DNA from 2 places in the Kitasatospora sp. NPDC114501 genome. Region 2 is predicted to be linked to the other one. Evidence: riboswitches for the same ligand, from Rfam matches in the RefSeq annotation. Region 2 holds a riboswitch; the other holds the start of a gene.
What was found. A riboswitch is a leader RNA that binds a small molecule or an ion and turns the genes downstream of it on or off. The one in region 2 is predicted to bind cyclic di-AMP.
Positions count from the first base shown of each region.

Region 1: another riboswitch for cyclic di-AMP. It lies ahead of ACZ7RU_RS03890 (LysM peptidoglycan-binding domain-containing protein); the one in region 2 lies ahead of ACZ7RU_RS02710 (C40 family peptidase).

Region 1 is NZ_JBVKDS010000002.1:66,797-74,489, reverse strand. It holds gene eno (phosphopyruvate hydratase) at 1-1,000, opposite strand, end outside; gene ACZ7RU_RS03890 (LysM peptidoglycan-binding domain-containing protein) at 1,298-2,203, opposite strand; cyclic di-AMP (ydaO/yuaA leader) riboswitch at 2,209-2,375, opposite strand; gene ACZ7RU_RS03885 (cytochrome P450 family protein) at 2,597-3,922, opposite strand; gene ACZ7RU_RS03880 (SDR family NAD(P)-dependent oxidoreductase) at 4,200-4,622, shown strand; gene ACZ7RU_RS03875 (nucleoside triphosphate pyrophosphohydrolase) at 4,627-5,670, opposite strand; gene ACZ7RU_RS03870 (protein kinase domain-containing protein) at 6,640-7,693, opposite strand, start outside.
Region 2 is NZ_JBVKDS010000001.1:574,076-581,768, reverse strand. It holds gene ACZ7RU_RS02720 (hypothetical protein) at 1-835, opposite strand, end outside; gene ACZ7RU_RS02715 (C40 family peptidase) at 1,015-2,061, opposite strand; gene ACZ7RU_RS02710 (C40 family peptidase) at 2,290-3,423, opposite strand; cyclic di-AMP (ydaO/yuaA leader) riboswitch at 3,434-3,583, opposite strand; gene ACZ7RU_RS02705 (C40 family peptidase) at 3,921-4,958, opposite strand; gene ACZ7RU_RS02700 (NYN domain-containing protein) at 5,158-6,510, opposite strand; gene ACZ7RU_RS02695 (hypothetical protein) at 6,729-6,992, opposite strand; gene ACZ7RU_RS02690 (rhomboid family intramembrane serine protease) at 7,194-7,693, shown strand, end outside.

The DNA of each region.
Region 1 (7,693 bases), on a different contig from region 2:
CCAGCAGCGCGTTGGCGGTGCCGGTCTCGATGCCGCGGGCCAGGCGGGCCGGGTTGGTGACGAACAGGTCGTCGCCGACCAGCTGGACCTTGTCGCCCAGCTTGTCGGTCATGGCCTTCCAGCCGTCCCAGTCCGACTCGTCCAGCGGGTCCTCGATGGAGACCAGCGGGTACGCGGCGACCAGCTCGGCGTAGTACTCGATGAGCTCGGCGGACGTGAGGTCCTTGCCCTCGAACTGGTAGGCGCCGTTCTCGTAGAACTCGGAGGAGGCGACGTCCAGGGCCAGCGCGACGTCACGGCCGGGCACGTAGCCGGCCTTCTGGATGGCCTCGACGATGAGGTCCAGGGCCTCGCGGTTGGAGTCCAGGTTCGGGGCGAAGCCGCCCTCGTCGCCCAGGCCGGTGGACAGGCCGCGCTCCTTCAGCACGCCCTTGAGCGTGTGGTAGACCTCGACGCCCCAGCGGACGGCCTCGGAGAAGGACTCCGCGCCGATCGGGGCGATCATGAACTCCTGGATGTCGACGTTGGAGTCCGCGTGCGACCCGCCGTTGAGGATGTTCATCATCGGGACCGGCAGGACGTGGGCGTTCGGGCCGCCCAGGTAGCGGAACAGCGGCAGGTCGCTGGCCTCGGAGGCGGCGTGCGCGACGGCCAGCGAGACGCCCAGGATGGCGTTGGCGCCGAGCGAGGACTTGTCCGGGGTGGCGTCCAGGTCCAGCATGGCCTGGTCGATCAGGCGCTGCTCGGTGGCGTCGTAGCCGACCAGCTCCGGGCCGATCTGCTCGATGACGGCCAGGACGGCCTTCTCGACGCCCTTGCCGAAGTAGCGGTTCTTGTCGCCGTCGCGCAGCTCCAGGGCCTCGAAGGCACCGGTGGAGGCACCCGACGGGACAGCGGCACGACCCGTGCTGCCGTCGTCGAGGCCGACCTCGACCTCGACCGTGGGGTTGCCGCGGGAGTCGAGGATCTCACGGGCTACGACGACATCGATGGACGGCACGAGGCATCTCCTTGCGGAAGCAGGGTCCGGTCTGACGGTGGTGCTGTCAGCAGGACGATTGCGGAGTCGTTACGACCAGAGCCTAACCGCCCGGGCTCCCGGGACCACCTCCGCCTCGGTCCCGTCTCAGCGTGTGGCCCCGCTACGCACCGGTAGTTCACCTGCTTGTCCCAGCTTGTCCCACCGGAGCGGGCGAATACGGACGAAGGGGGCCGGTAGGACCGGCCCCCTTCGGACGGCGGGGTGGAACGGTGTCGGCGTCGTGCGCCGACGGGCGTCGGCACCGGAGCCGACGGCTCAGCCGAGGTGCAGCACCTGGCCGGGCATGATCAGGTTCGGGTCGCCGCCGACGGTGGCGTGGTTCTGGTCGTACAGCGCGTGCCAGCCGCCGGACACGCCCTGGGCGGCGGCGATGGTCGACAGGGTGTCACCGGTGCGGACGGTGTAGTCGTGGCCGCCGGCCTGCGGGGCCGACTGCGCGGCCTGCGGGGCGTACTGCGGCTGGGCGGCGGCCTGGCCGGCGTACTGCTGGTAGACGCTCTGGTGGCTGGTCCAGTACCAGGCGCCGTTGTTCTGGTACCAGTACACCTTGGCGTCGGCGTCCCAGCCGGCCTGGCCGGAGAAGCCCGGGGTCTGCGGCTGTGCCTGCTGCTGCGGGGCGGCCTGCTGGACCGGCTGCGCGGCGGGCTTCTGCACCGGCTTCTGGGCGACCGGCTTCTGCACGACCGGCTTCTCGGCCGGCTTGGCGGCGGGCTTCGGGGCCTGCTGCTTGGGGGCGGACTGCGGCTTGGCGTCCGAGGAGGTGTCGACCACGGCCGGGGCGCCGCCCTTGGTCAGGCCGGCCTTCTGGGAGCAGACCGGCCAGGCGCCCGGACCCTGCGAGGCCAGGACCTTCTCGGCGACCGCGATCTGCTGGGCCTTGCCGGCCTGGTTGGCCTGCGCCGCGTAGGCGGTGCCGCCGTACGCCTTCCAGGTGCTGGAGGTGAACTGGAGGCCGCCGTAGAAGCCGTTGCCGGTGTTGATGCTCCAGTTGCCGCCGCTCTCGCACTGGGCGACGGAGTCCCAGGTGGAGGCCGGGGCGGCGGAGGCGCCGGTGGCGGTGAGGAGCGGCATCGCGAGTCCGACGCCGGCCACACCGGCGACGGCGATGGCCTTCTCGGTCTGGGTGCGACGACGGTGACGGCCGGTTCCGACGAACAGCATGAAGAGGTCCCTCTCCGCACGCCTGCGAGGTGAGCTGTCGGGTTCGGACCGGGAGGTGGCCCGGCCGCCGTAAGCGGAAACGATTCCGCTCGGGCGGCTTCACCCCAAGCCGTGGGAGACGGCAACAAACCTGGGTCCCCCGCCCCTGCCCAGGGTCTGGTCGGTTTCCCGTGGCGCGGCGGGCAGGATTCGGCGTTCCGCGCACGAGGTCCGCAGCTGCGAACTCCAGGGAGAGTAGACAGAACATCAGACCAATCACAAGCTCATATCGTCGATATCACACGACAATTACGGCCCGTGTCCGATCGCCTACCAACAGCGGGGTTATGTCCGGATTGATGGTTGTTCACACCCCCGCCGGCAGGCGATCGGCGACGCCCCGTCAGCGTGGTCTCAGCGGCTCGCGGGCCCGGACGGGGCCTGCGGAGGCGTGTGCGGGGAGCGGCTCTCCGGACTGAATTCCACCGGCAGTTCGCGCAGCCCACGCATGATCAGACCACCGCGCCAGCGCAGGTTCTCCGGGCTTTCCGCGAGCCGCAGATCGGGCAGCCGGGAAAGCAGTGTGGCCAGCGCGGCACGCCCCTCCAGCCGGGCGAGCGGGGCGCCGATGCAGTAGTGGATGCCGTGCCCGAAGCCCAGGTGGGGATTGTCCGTCCGGGCCAGGTCCAGGGTGTTCTCGGCCGCGAACCGGGCCGGGTCGCGGTCCGCCGCGGCCAACACCACCAGCACCGGGTCGCCGACCGGGATGTCCACCCCGCCGATGGTCAGCGGGCGGGTCGCGAACCGCCAGGTCGCCAGCTCCACCGGCCCGTCGTAGCGCAGGAGTTCCTCGATCCCGGTCTCCAGCAGCGCGCTCTCCCCACGCGCCACCGACTCCTGCAGCAGCCGGCGCTGCTCCGGGTTGCGCAGCAGCGCGTACGTGCCGTTGCCGATCAGGTTCACGGTGGTCTCGAAGCCCGCGAACAGGAGGATGAAGGCCATCGCCGCGGCCTCCTTCTCGGTCAGGTGCTCGCCGTGGTCACTGGCCCGGATCAGGCCGGAGATCAGGTCGTCCCCGAGGTCCGCGCGCTTGCGGTGGATCAGCTCCAGCAGGTACGCCCGCATCCGCTTCACCGCCCGCCCCACGCCGCCGCGTTGGCCGCCGCCGTGCCGGATCATCATGCCGGCCCAGTCGCGGAAGTCGTCCTGGTCCTCGGACGGCACCCCGAGCATGTCGCAGATCGCGTAGATGGGGAGCGGGAAGGCGAACTCGTGGATGAGGTCCGCCGAACCGCGCTGTGCGAAGCCGTCGATCAGCCGGTCGGTGAGCTGCTGCACCCGCGGCTCGAACTCGGCCACCCGGCGCGGGGTGAACGCCTTCGACACCAGCCGGCGCAGCCGGGTGTGGTCCGGCGGGTCGATGTTCAGCAGGTGGGTCATCAGGTCCGCCTGCCGCTCCCCCGGGATGCCCACCCGGCCGGTGCGGTGCGCCTGCTCGCTGTGGTGCGCCGGGTTCTTCGACAGCCGGCCGTCCGCGAGCGCCTGCCGGGCGTCCGCGTACCGGGTCACCAGCCAGGCCTCGACGCCGCTCGGCAGGGTGGTGCGGTGCACCGGGGCGTGCTCGCGCAGCCAGGCGTAGGCGGGGTACGGGTCGGCGGCGAACTCCCAGGTGAACAGCTGCGGGGCGGGGGCGTCGGACGGCGCGGCGGCGGGCCGGGCGGGGTGGGGCTGAGCTGGCATGGACCGACCGTATCCGGTGCGACGGGACCGCCCTCCCCCGACGGACCGCGGCCGGCGCGCCAACGGCCGGTGGCCGCTCCGTTGCCGCCCCGTGGCCGGTTCCTGGACGGTCCGTGGCCGGTCCGTGGACAGCTCTTGGCCGACTCTTGGCCGCGGGGCGGGCGTGAGTCTGGTCACCTGAGGGGTAATCCCTGTTGCGGGGGGTCGGGACGTGCCTACGATCCTCCGCAGTACGCGTGGGCGCCGGTGCGGTGTCGCCCACAGGGAGGAGCAGACCATGCGGGTCAGCGGGTCAGTCGTCGTCGTCGCGGTCCTCGACGGCGGGTCGGGCGCGGGCCTCGCCCGCCGGTTCGCCGCGGCCGGCACCGTCGGCATGCTGATCGCCGACCAGCACGTCGGCATCGCCGAGGACCTCGCCGCCGAACTCGACCGGCCGGGCTGCCCCGTCGTCGGCGTCTGCGGCGACATCCGCCGCCCCAGTGACGTCGCCGCCCTCGTGGACACCGCCGAGAAGCACCTCGGGCCGATCGACCTGTTCGCCGTGGCCGGCCCGGGCGGCGAGCGGATCATCTCGCTGGCCGAGCTGCCCGACCACCTCGACCTGGAGCGGCTCGCCGAACTGGTCGTCCTCGTCGGTGAGGCCATCGGCGAGCTCGTCCCGCCGCAGCGGCGCCCCGAGCCCGCCGCCAAGGCGGCCTGAACCGCTACTCCCCGTCCGGCCCGAGGCCCTCGGCCGCGCGCACCGCGTCCCGGTAACCGCGCGCGGCCGACCGCAGCGCCGCGTCCACGTCCACCCCGGCGTCGTGCGCCCGCTGCGCCACCGCGAGCAGCAGCCGGCCCGCCGAGTCGGCGGTCAGCTCGGCCGGCAGCTCGTACGGCTCGTCCGGCACCCCGGTGAAGCCCGCCCGGCGCACCCGGGACACCAGCTTCGCCGCGTACGCCAGCGAGGGCAGCCCGGCCGGCACGCCGTCCAGCACCGACTCGCGGTCCGCCTTCTCGGCCGCCTTCAGCTGCTCCCAGTTCGCCTCCACCTCGGCGGCGCCAACGGCCTCGGCATCCCCGAACACGTGCGGGTGCCGGTACATCAGCTTCTCGACGATGTCCCCGGCCACGTCGTCGACGGTGAACGGCTCGGTCGGGTGCTCCTCGGCGATCCGGGAGTGGAAGAACACCTGCAACAGGACGTCGCCCAGCTCCTCGCGCAGCGTCCCCCGGTCCCCCTCCTCGATCGCCTCGACCAGCTCGTACGCCTCCTCGACCAGGTACTTCACCAGGCTCTCGTGCGTCTGCTCGGCGTCCCAGGGGCAGCCGCCCGGGGAGCGCAGCCGGTCCATCACCGTCACCAGGTCCAGCAGCCGCGACCCCGGCAGGTCGTACGAGCCCGGCAGCACCTCGATCTCCGGCACCTCGCCGGCGTGCTCCACCGCGAGCCGCGCCAGCGCGTCCGTCAGCCCCGGATCCCCGTCCGGGCTGCCCAGCCACACCGTCGGCCCGGCCCCGGCCGGCTGCCCGATCAGCAGCCGCGCCAGCGCGGGCGCCGACCCGGGCGGCACGGCCTCCACCGCCACCCCGGCCTGCCGCACCGCCGCCACCTGCGGATGCCCCTCGTCCCCCACCAACACCCGCCCCGCCGACCGCAACGCCTCCCACGCCGGCCACGCCAGCAGGCCGGGAGCCACCCGGTGGGTGGTGGTCAGCAGGATCAGCTTCGCGCCCGGGACATTCGTCGGCACAGCATTCGTCGTCACACTCCGAACCTACTCTGCCGCCCTCCGGGGGTGCGGCGGTACGGCGGTGCCGGACGGGATCCGCCGGGCCACCGGAGCGAGGCGGCGGGGGCCGAACTGACCGTCGGCGGAGCCCCGATCCCCGACCACCTCCCCCGGGACGGCGACCGCGCCGCCCGGGCCGAGGCCGCCGCCTGCGCCGCCCTGCACCGCCGCGCCGTCCGGCTGCTCCCCTGTCGGTTCGCCCTGGCCCTTCAGTCCGACGACAGGCTGCTGCCCGCCGTGGGGCGGTTCACCGAGTCGGTCGCGTCCTGCGAGGAGACCGTCGCCCTGTTGGAACGGTACGGGGGCACCCGACGATGCCACCGCGCTGGCGGACGCCCTCGACGACCTGGCGCTACGGCTCCGCGAGGCAGGCCGAACGGGAACGTGGCCCCGTTCCGCGAACTCGTCGACCGCGACCCGGAGGCCGGCCTGACCGGTCTCGGGTGGGTACTGCGAACCCTGGACCAGCGGCTGACCGCGGTCGGGGCGGAGGACGACGCCCTGGACGACTCCACCCGGCGAACCCCGGGGAACACCGCGGTGGTCCCGCCCATGGCCTCGGCAACCTGGCGCACCCGCTCACCCGGGCGGGGCGCCCGCTGCCCGCGCCGGCCGCCGGCGGGGAGGCGATCGCCCTGGTCGGCGGGCTCGGAGGAGTCGGCCGAGGCGCAGCCGTTCCCCGCCTGGGCCGTGTGGACGCGAGCCAGGACCCTCCGGGACCTCGCCCGGCCCGCCGAGGCGCTCGATCCGGCACGCGAACACGTCGGCGTACTCCGGCGCCTCCTCCGGCACGACCGGGCGTACGCCGCCGACCTCGCGAGGCCCTGCGCGACCTGGCCGGCCTCGTCGACCTGCTCGCCGGGGCCGGGGCGGACCCGGCCGAGGCGGCGGCCGCGCGGCGGGAGGCCGACGCCCTGGGCGCCGCGCCGGCCGAGGAGTCGCGGGTCAGCGCGGCGCCGGGGGCCAGGGCGTGGCGGCGGGGGTGAGGGTCGCGAGGGACTGGCGGAGGCGGCGGACGGCGGGGTGGTGGGGGCCGTCGCGGCGTTCGCGGTCGAGGAGCAGCGGGAGCAGCCACTGCCAGGCGTTGTGGGCGTCGCCGGTGGCGGCGAGCTGGAGGCCGATGCGTTCGCGCAGGTCGTAGCCGCGTTCGGGGTCGGTGTCGAGGCCGGACTCCAGGCGGGCGGTGTGGGCGGTGAGGAGTGCCTGGTACTCGGCGAGGGCCTCGGCGCCGTGGCCGAGCCGGTCGAGGCAGACGGCGGCGCGGTAGCGGTGGTCCAGGCCCTCGGGGCCGTGCGGGCCGCCGTCGGCGGTCGCGGCGAGGCGGCGGTACTCGGGGAGGGCCTGTCGGGGGTGGCCCTCGTGCAGCAGGGTGCGGGCGTAGATGGTGCGGATGGTGCGCACCAGCGGCGCGGCTTCGCCGAGTTCGGCCTCGGCCCGGGGCAGCAGGCGGGCGGCGAGGCCGAGCACCTCGGCGTGGCGGCCGGCTTCGACCAGGTCGGAGAGCCGGGCGCATTCGGCGCCGAGGTCCGGGCCCGCCGGGACGGGCTGAGCGGCCGGGACGGGAGGGGGTGTCGGTGGGGCGGGAGGGGGTGTCGGCGGGGCGGGCGGCATCAGGAAGGGCCGCGGCTCGGAGCGGACCGGCGGTGCCGGTACGGCCGCCGCGACCGGCGGCTGCGGCTGGTGCGGGTAACGGAAGGGGCGGGCCGGGTCCGGCAGCGGCGTGTGGCGGGGCTGCGGGGCCGCCTCGGCCAGGGGCAGCAGCGGGAGCAGCCGCGCGTACACGGCCCGGGCGTCGGCGGGACGGTCGGCGGGCCGCTTGGCGAGCAGGTCGAGCACCAGCTGTTCCAGCGGCTGCGGCACTTCGGGGCGCAACTCCCGTAGCGGGACGGGCGGTTCGTCGACGTGTCGGCGCAGGACGCCGAGCGCGGTGGGGGCCCGGAACGGCTCCTCGCCGGCCAGCATCTCGTGCAGCAGGCAGCCGAGCGCGTAGAGGTCGCTG
Region 2 (7,693 bases):
AGGACTGCTCGTAGGCCTGGGCGATGCCGGCGGCCCCGGCGGCGAAGTCCCGGTCGGCGGGCAGCGCGGCGGGGAGCCGCCCGGCGGCGACGTCCCGGGCCAGCTCGGGGGCTATCTGCTGCGGGCTGCGGCCTGAGTCCCGGTAGGCGGTCCAGTCGGCGACGCCCTCGGAGAGCCACAGCGGGGTCCAGGCCCGGGTGTCGGCCCTGGTCGCGACATGGGTGGCCTCGTGGGTGACCACCACCTGGCGGCCGAAGTCGCTGAGCCGCCCGTACGCCTCCGGGTTGACCAGCACCCGGTCCGCCGGGGTGTGCCAGGGCGCCCCGGGGGCGGCCACGGTGACCGCCGCCATGCCCGTCCAGCCGTCCGGGTCACCCTCCAGCAGCCGGGCGAACTGCTCCCCGGTGGCGGGCCGCTCCAGCAGCAGCCGGCCCGGCCAGGCGCCGCCCCAGAGCTCGGTGACGGCGGGCACCGCCCGGTCCCCCACCGCGACCAGCTCGGCCGGGTCGGGGCCGGCGGCCGGCCCGAGCACCAGGCAGTGCGCGCCCGGCGCGGACCGGACCGGCCCGAAGTCCCACGGCGCGGGCGGCCCGCCCGCGCCCTCCTCGTGCTCGACCCGCCAGCCGTCCCCGGCCCGGACCAGCTCGATCCGGCGCGGGTACACCACCGGGTACTCGTCGTACCCGGCGACCCGCACCGCCAGGTCGGCGGCGGCGGTCAGCCGCCCCGGCCCGCCGGAGGCGGCGAGCACCAGGTTGCGGTACCCCGCCTCGGCCACCGGCAGCCCGGCCCACGGCGGCGCCGAGCGGGCCCGCTCCGCCAGCGCGGCGGCCACCTCGGCGTGCCGGTCCGCCGACCGCGCCGCGGGCGCCGCCGGGGCGGCCGGCGGCAGCGACAGCTGGGCCAGCCCGCCGGCCGCGAGCAGCAGCGCGCCCCGCCGGGACAGCGCCCGGCGGGGGCGGGAGCCGGGGCGGGGTATCTCCGTGGGGCCGGCGGGGCCGGACGGCGGGGCGCTCAGAGCCGGACCACCCCGGAGACGGGCATGGCGGTGACGCTCTCGTAGCGGACCTTGGCGCCCGGGCGGGGGGCGTGCACGATCACGCCGCCGCCGGCGTACATGCCGACGTGGTGCATGTCCCGGTAGAAGATCACCAGGTCTCCCGGTCGCGCTTCGGACAGGCTGATCCGCTGCCCGGCGTACGCCTGGGCCTGCGAGGTGCGCGGCAGGGTCACTCCGGCCTGCCGCCAGCTGTAGTACATCAGACCGGAGCAGTCGAACGCGTGCGGCCCGGTGGCCCCGTAGACGTACGGGGAGCCGATCATCCGCACCGCGGCGGCCAGCGCGGCGGCCCCGCGCTCGGAGGCGGGCGGGGCGGTGCCGAGGTCCAGCCGGTCGGTGCCCCGGGTGGCGCGCTGCTCGGCGTCCCGGGCGTCCTGGGCCGTCAGCCGGGCCCGCTCGGCGGCGCCCAGGCCGTTCAGCAGCTTCTGCGCCTTGGCCAGCCGCTGCTGGATCTCCAGCTTGCTCTCGGCGAGCGAGCGGCGGGTCCGGTCCAGCTCGGCGAGCTTGTCGGCCGCCTCGGTGCGGCGCTGGTCGAGCCGGCGCTGCCGGGTGACCAGCTCGTGCAGGGCCTCCTGCTGGCGTGCGGCGGCCTGGCCCTGGGTGCGGGCGCGGGCCAGGTAGTCCTCCGGGTCGGGCGAGAGGATCAGCTGAGCCGTCTGGGTCATCCCGCCGCCGCGGTACTCGGCCCCGGCCACCGTCGCCAGGTCGCCGCGCAGTTCGTTGAGCCGGTCCTGGGCGAGGGCGATCTCGCCCTGGATGACCGTGGTCTCGCCCTGGAGCCGCCGCTGGGCCTCCTGCGCCGCGTTGAACCTCTCGGACGCCTGCTCGGCCTCGTCGTACAGCTGCTCCACCTGGGTCTTGACGTCCTGACGGTCGGCCGGGTCCGGGCTGCCGGGGGCGGCCTGGGCGCGACCCCCGGCGGCGACGCCCAGCGCGGTGGCGGCGGCCGTGGTCAGCACCAGCGCCCGGGCGAGCAGTTGGGAACGACGGTGCACGGGCATGGCGGCAGCGACTCCAATCCTGCGGCGCGGGCTCCCACCGCCGCACCGGGACGGGCGGCCGTCGAGCGGGAGTCCGGTGGCAGACGTTAGCGAGTCCGGGCAAGCGAGTCCAAACCCCTCCCAACCCGAATATTCGACCCCTAATCGGACATCAGGTCGACCCGCCGGAAAAGCCGCAGGCCCGGCCTTCCCTGGGGAAGACCGGGCCTGGAAGCGGCAGAGCGGGGATCAGACCCGCACGATGCCGGTCAGCGGCATGTTGGTGACCGCCTCGTAGCGCACCGACGCACCCGGCTTGGGAGCGTGCAGCACCTGGCCGTTGCCGGCGTAGATGCCGACGTGATGGGCGTCGGTGTAGAAGATCAGCAGGTCGCCGGGCTGGGCCTGGGAGAGGTCCGTGCCGATCCGGGCGCCGGCCGAGGCCTGCGCCTGCGAGGTGCGCGGCAGCGACACGTCCGCCTGGTTGAACGCCCAGACCATCAGGCCGGAGCAGTCGAAGGAACTCGGGCCGGTGGCACCCCAGACGTACGGGCTGCCGACCTTGGACGCGGCGGCCGCGAGGGCCGCGGCACCGCGCGAGCTGCCCGGGGCCACCTTCACCGGAGCGGTGGTGGTCGGGGCGGTGGACGACGGAGCGGAGAGGTTGCCGCGGGTGTTGTCGCGCGAGGCGCGGTCGGCCTGCGCCTGCGCCTGGGCGGCCGCGTCGGCCTTGGCCTTGGCTTCGGCCGCGGCCTTCTCCTCGGCCTGGCGCAGTGCCTGGCGCTCCTGCTCGGTCAGGGTGTTGAGCAGGTCCTGGGCGGCCTTCAGCTTGCCCTGGACCTCCTCCTTGGAGGTCTTCAGCTGCTGGGTCGTCGACTCCAGCTCGGCGAGCTTGCCCTGGGCCTCGTTGCGGTCCTGGTCGAGCTTGCGCTGCTGCTCCTGGAGCTCCTTCAGCTGACCCTTCTGGGTGGCACCGGCCTGGTTCAGCGCGTCGGCCTGGCTGAGGAAGCTGTCCGGGCTGGAGGAGAACATCAGCTGGACGGTCGGGGATATCCCCCCGTTGCGGTACTGCTCGCCGGCGATCTCGGCCAGACCGCCCTGGAGCTCGGTGACCTGGGCCTGCTGACGGGCCACCTGGTCCTGGAGGCCGGAGACCTGCTTCTCCAGCTCCTGCTGCTTGGCCTGGGCGGCGTTGTAGTTCTCGGTCGCGACCTCGGCCTGCTCGTTGAGCTGGTCGACCTGCTCCTTGACCTGTTCCTTGGTCGGCTGCGGGTCGGCGTGGGCGCCGGACTGCGCGGAGAGGGCGACCGCTGCGGCGGCGACGCCGGTCAGGATCGAGACCCGGGCGCGGCCGGCGGGCTTGGGACGACGATGGGACGCCACGAAGGCGGACTCCTTCTTCCTACGTCCGCCTACCGGGTGAGCTGACGGGTTCGGGCCGGAAGCATGCCCTACGACGCCTCACGGCCGTTCGGCCGACCTGGCGCCGATTCACCCCGGAGGAACGTGGTTCCCCGGCTCCGCTCCGCAGCGCCCCCAGTCACTGGGCTCCCCTGTCGGGCAGTCGCTTCGACCTGCCCCGCTGCCTTGCGAACTCGGCGGTAACCACCGCCGCCACCCTGGCTGGGCGATCGACAGTGCGGTGGTTCGGAGCATGACCCTAGTAACTGAACCGTGATCCGTTCAAATCCTTGTCAGAAAAAAGACGGAAGATTACCCAAGTTCCTTTGTGAAGATGACCGATGGTGACCAATGGTGCACACAAGGCTGATCGGTTCTCAGCATGCGGTCGCAAAAGGGCGGAAAGCCGAACGCCACCCCCGCAACGGAGGTGGCGCTTTTCACAGGACCCGAACAGGCGTCCCGGGCGTGTCGGACCGTCAGACCCGGCGGATGGTGTTGATCGGCATCGCGTCGGCCTTCATCACCTTCACCACGTCACCGGTGTGCGGCGCGTGGACCACCATGCCGTTCCCGATGTACATCCCGACGTGGTACATGCTCGGGCCGTAGATCACCAGGTCGCCCGGCTGGGCCTGGTCCAGCGACGGCACCCGGGTGCCGTAGTGGCCCTGCTCCTGCGAGGTGCGCGGCAGCGAGACGCCGGCCTGCCCGTACGCCCAGACCATCAGGCCCGAGCAGTCGAAGGTGGTCGATCCGGTGGCGCCCCACACGTACGGCGAGCCCTGCTTGCTCATCGCCTTGGCCACCGCCGCCCCCGCGTAGCCGCTGGCCGGCGGCAGGCTGCCGAGGTCCACCCGCGCGCTGCCGCGCGAGGCGCGGTCGTCCTGCGCCTGCTGGGCCCGCAGCGCGGCGCGGTCGGCGGCGCTCAGCGAGTTCAGCAGGTCCTGGGCGGCCTTCAGCTTGGTGTTGACGTCCGCCTTGGCCTGGTTCAGGTCCTTGGTGGTGCTGTCCAGCGAGGCGAGCACGGCGGCCGCCTCGGCCTTCTGCTGGTCCAGCCGGCGCTGCTGGTCCAGCAGCCCCTTGAGCGCCTCGGCCTGGCTGGTGCTGGCCTGCTGGACGGTCGAGGCCTTCTCCAGGTAGCCGGACGGGTCGGAGGAGAGCATCAGCTGGACGGACGGGTCGATGCCGCCGGCGCGGTACTGCTCGCCCGCCACCTCGGCGAGGCCGCCCTGGAGCTGGGTCATCTGCTCCTGGCCGCGGGCCACCTGGTCCTGCAGCTGGTCGGCCTGCTTGCGCAGCTGGTCCGCCCGCTCCTTGGCGCCGTTGTACTTCTCCGCCGCCTGCTCCTGCTCCTCCTGGAGCTGGTCGATCTGCGCCTTGACGTCCGTCTTGTCCGGCTGCGGCGCGGCGTGCGCGGCCACCTGGGCGGAGAGTGCGACCGCGGTCGCAGCGGCGGCGGTGAGCACGGAGATCCGTGCGCGGCTCGGCTGCTTGGGACGGCGGTGGGAGGCCAAGGGACCGGCTCCTTCTTTCTACGGGCTCACCTGATGGGATGAGATTCCGGAAAATAGGTTTGACGCCAGACCCTAGTGAAGATCTAACCGTTTTGCTACTCCCCCGAAGGCGTGAACCCCGGTCCCCACGCTGACTTCACGGGACCCGCACACCGCTCCGGACGAACCGCTGACCAGCCGTCATGCTAGCCGACCCAGGTCAGGGCCGGGCCAGCCGGTTCAGCAGCAGCACCGACGCCACCGGGCGCGCGCCCGCCTTCCGCACGCCCTCCGCGACCTCCCGGTCGGTGGACACCACCACCACCGGGCGGCCCTGCGGCTCGGCCCGCACCAGACGGCGGATCAGCTCGTCGGCCGTCTCCCCGGTCCGGCTGAACCGCACCCGGACCCCGCGCGGCGGCGCCATGATCACCGGGACGTCCAGGTCCTGCCCGTCGAACACACAGGTGACCTCCGCCTGGGTGCGCTGGGCCAGCATCGCCAACCCGCCCAGCAGCCGGATCCGCTGCTGCTCCAGCGGCAGTGCCGGATAGCCGGTCTTCGTCACGTTGTAACCGTCCACCACCAGGTGCACCTGGGGGATCGCCAGCAGCTGGTCCAGCAGCGCCGGATCGTCCTCGGCCAGTCCGCGCCGGGCCACGTCGTGCGGCGAGGCCGCCCCCGGCACCACCGCCTCCACCAGGTCCGCCGGGCGGATCTGGGAGACCGGCAGCGCCAGCTCCCGCTGGAGCCCCTGGGCCGACTGCAGCAGGGTGTCCAGCAGCAGCCGCAGCCGCATGTCCTCGACGCTGCGCCCCTCGCGGGCCGACCGGCGGCCCTGCTCGGCCGCGTTCTCCAGCTCGGAGACCCGGTGCCGCAGCCGGCGCGCCTCGCTCTCGGCCGCACCGCGCTCGGCCGCGGCCTGCGCCCGTACGGCCTCCAGCTCGCCGGCCACCCGACGGGTCTCGGCCTGCGCCCGGCGGGTGTCGCTCTCCAGCGACCGCACCTTCTTGCGCAGCGACTCGGCCTCCTTTCGGACGCCGTCGGACTCGGCGCGCTGCCGGTCCAGGTCCGCCCGCGCGGCGGCCCGCACCTCGGCCAGCTCGGCCTGCAGCTTCTCCACCAGCCGGGCCGCCTCCGCGGCCGCGTCCTCGGCACCGGCCCGCTCGGCCTCCTTGCCGGCCTCGGCCACCAGCCGGCTCCAGCCCGCCGAACGCACCAGGTAGGCGGCGGCCGCGACGTCCATCGGATCGGCGGCGCTCGGGACGCTGCCCGACTCCAGCGCCTTCACCAGATCCGGCTGCCCCAGTCGCAGCCGCTCCGCTATCCGCAGCCGGAAGGCCGGCTCCGCCTCCAGCGCCGCCGCCAGCGCGGTGGCCGCGTACTTGGCCCGCCGTGCCGGGGTGAACTTGACGTACTGGCGCAGGCTCTGCGGGAGTTCGGCCGCCGGCAGCCCGCCGAGCGCGTCCGAGGCGAGCCCGACCACCCGTCGGCGCACGCCCTCGGGCAACGGCCGGTCGAGCTTCTCGACGGCGTTTTCCACCACGGCCTCGGAGGAGTCGTTCGCCGCCACGGCCGCCACGGCCGGGGCCTCGGCCGCAGCGGGCGGAAGCCCCTGGGCTTCCCCGGGCTCCTTCGCTGCGTCCACCACGTCCTCGGCTCCGATCCTGGTCCAGCGGGGCACGGCCGCGGCCGCCCCCTGTCGTCACGCGCCCCCGTGCGTCTTGTTCTGTATTGTCCCGTGCGGCGCGGGCGGGTGCGCCGCGCACCCGCCCGCCGCGGCGACGGGGATCAGCCCTGCTCGGTGGGGGCCTGCGCCCCCTCGGCGCCCGGACGGGCCACCAGCTCCACCTGGTCCACCGCGTTGCACCAGCGGCAGCGCACCGACTCGACGGTCTCGCTCAGCACCTCGGTCTCCTCGACCTTGGACTCGCCGGCCAGGTCGAAGTGCAGGAACTCGGTCACCCGCGCGGTGCGGGTCACGTCGAAGCGGGTGAGGTTGCCGCACAGGGTGCAGCGCCAGCGCGTCTCGGCGCTCAGGGCGGGGACGGTCATCGGGGGTCCTCTCGGGTGGTCCCTGCGTGGGCCAGGCGCTCCCCCCGGAGCCCCGGCATCGGCGGCGGGAGGCGGGAATGCCCGCCCCAAGCCTATTGCCTGGGGCAACCACCGCGACCACCGGTCGCCCGAACACCCGGGCTGGTCCACCTGCCGTAAACCAACGTGTCACCTGCGGCGCCCGGAGGGATGCTTGGCCGCATGGCGTTCGCGGTCCCGGACCACACCGCGGCCCGGGGCGGCCGCCCGGCGGCGACCGTCCCGGCGGTCAGCTACGCCCTGATCGCGCTCAACACCCTGGTCTTCCTGCTCGGACCGGCCGCGGGCCTCAACCCGCTGTACGGCACCGGCCAGGCCCGGGTCTGCGCCGAGCAGCGGTACGAGCAGCGCTGGGGCGCCGTTCCGGCCGAGGTGCTGGCCGGACGGCCGCTGACCGCCGAACAGCTGGCCGAGGCCCCCGACCCGGTCCCCGGCTGCCCGGCCGCCCCGACCCCGGGAAAGCACCCGGCCCTGTCCGTCCTCACCGGCCTCTTCCTGCACGCCGGCTGGCTGCACCTGCTGGGGAACCTGCTCTTCCTCCAGGTCTTCGGCCCCACCGTGGAACGGCGGCTGGGCCGGGCCCGGTACGCCGTCTTCTACCTGGCCGCCGGCAGCCTGACCACGTACGGCTTCGCGCTAGCCGAGGCGCACTCACCGAACTC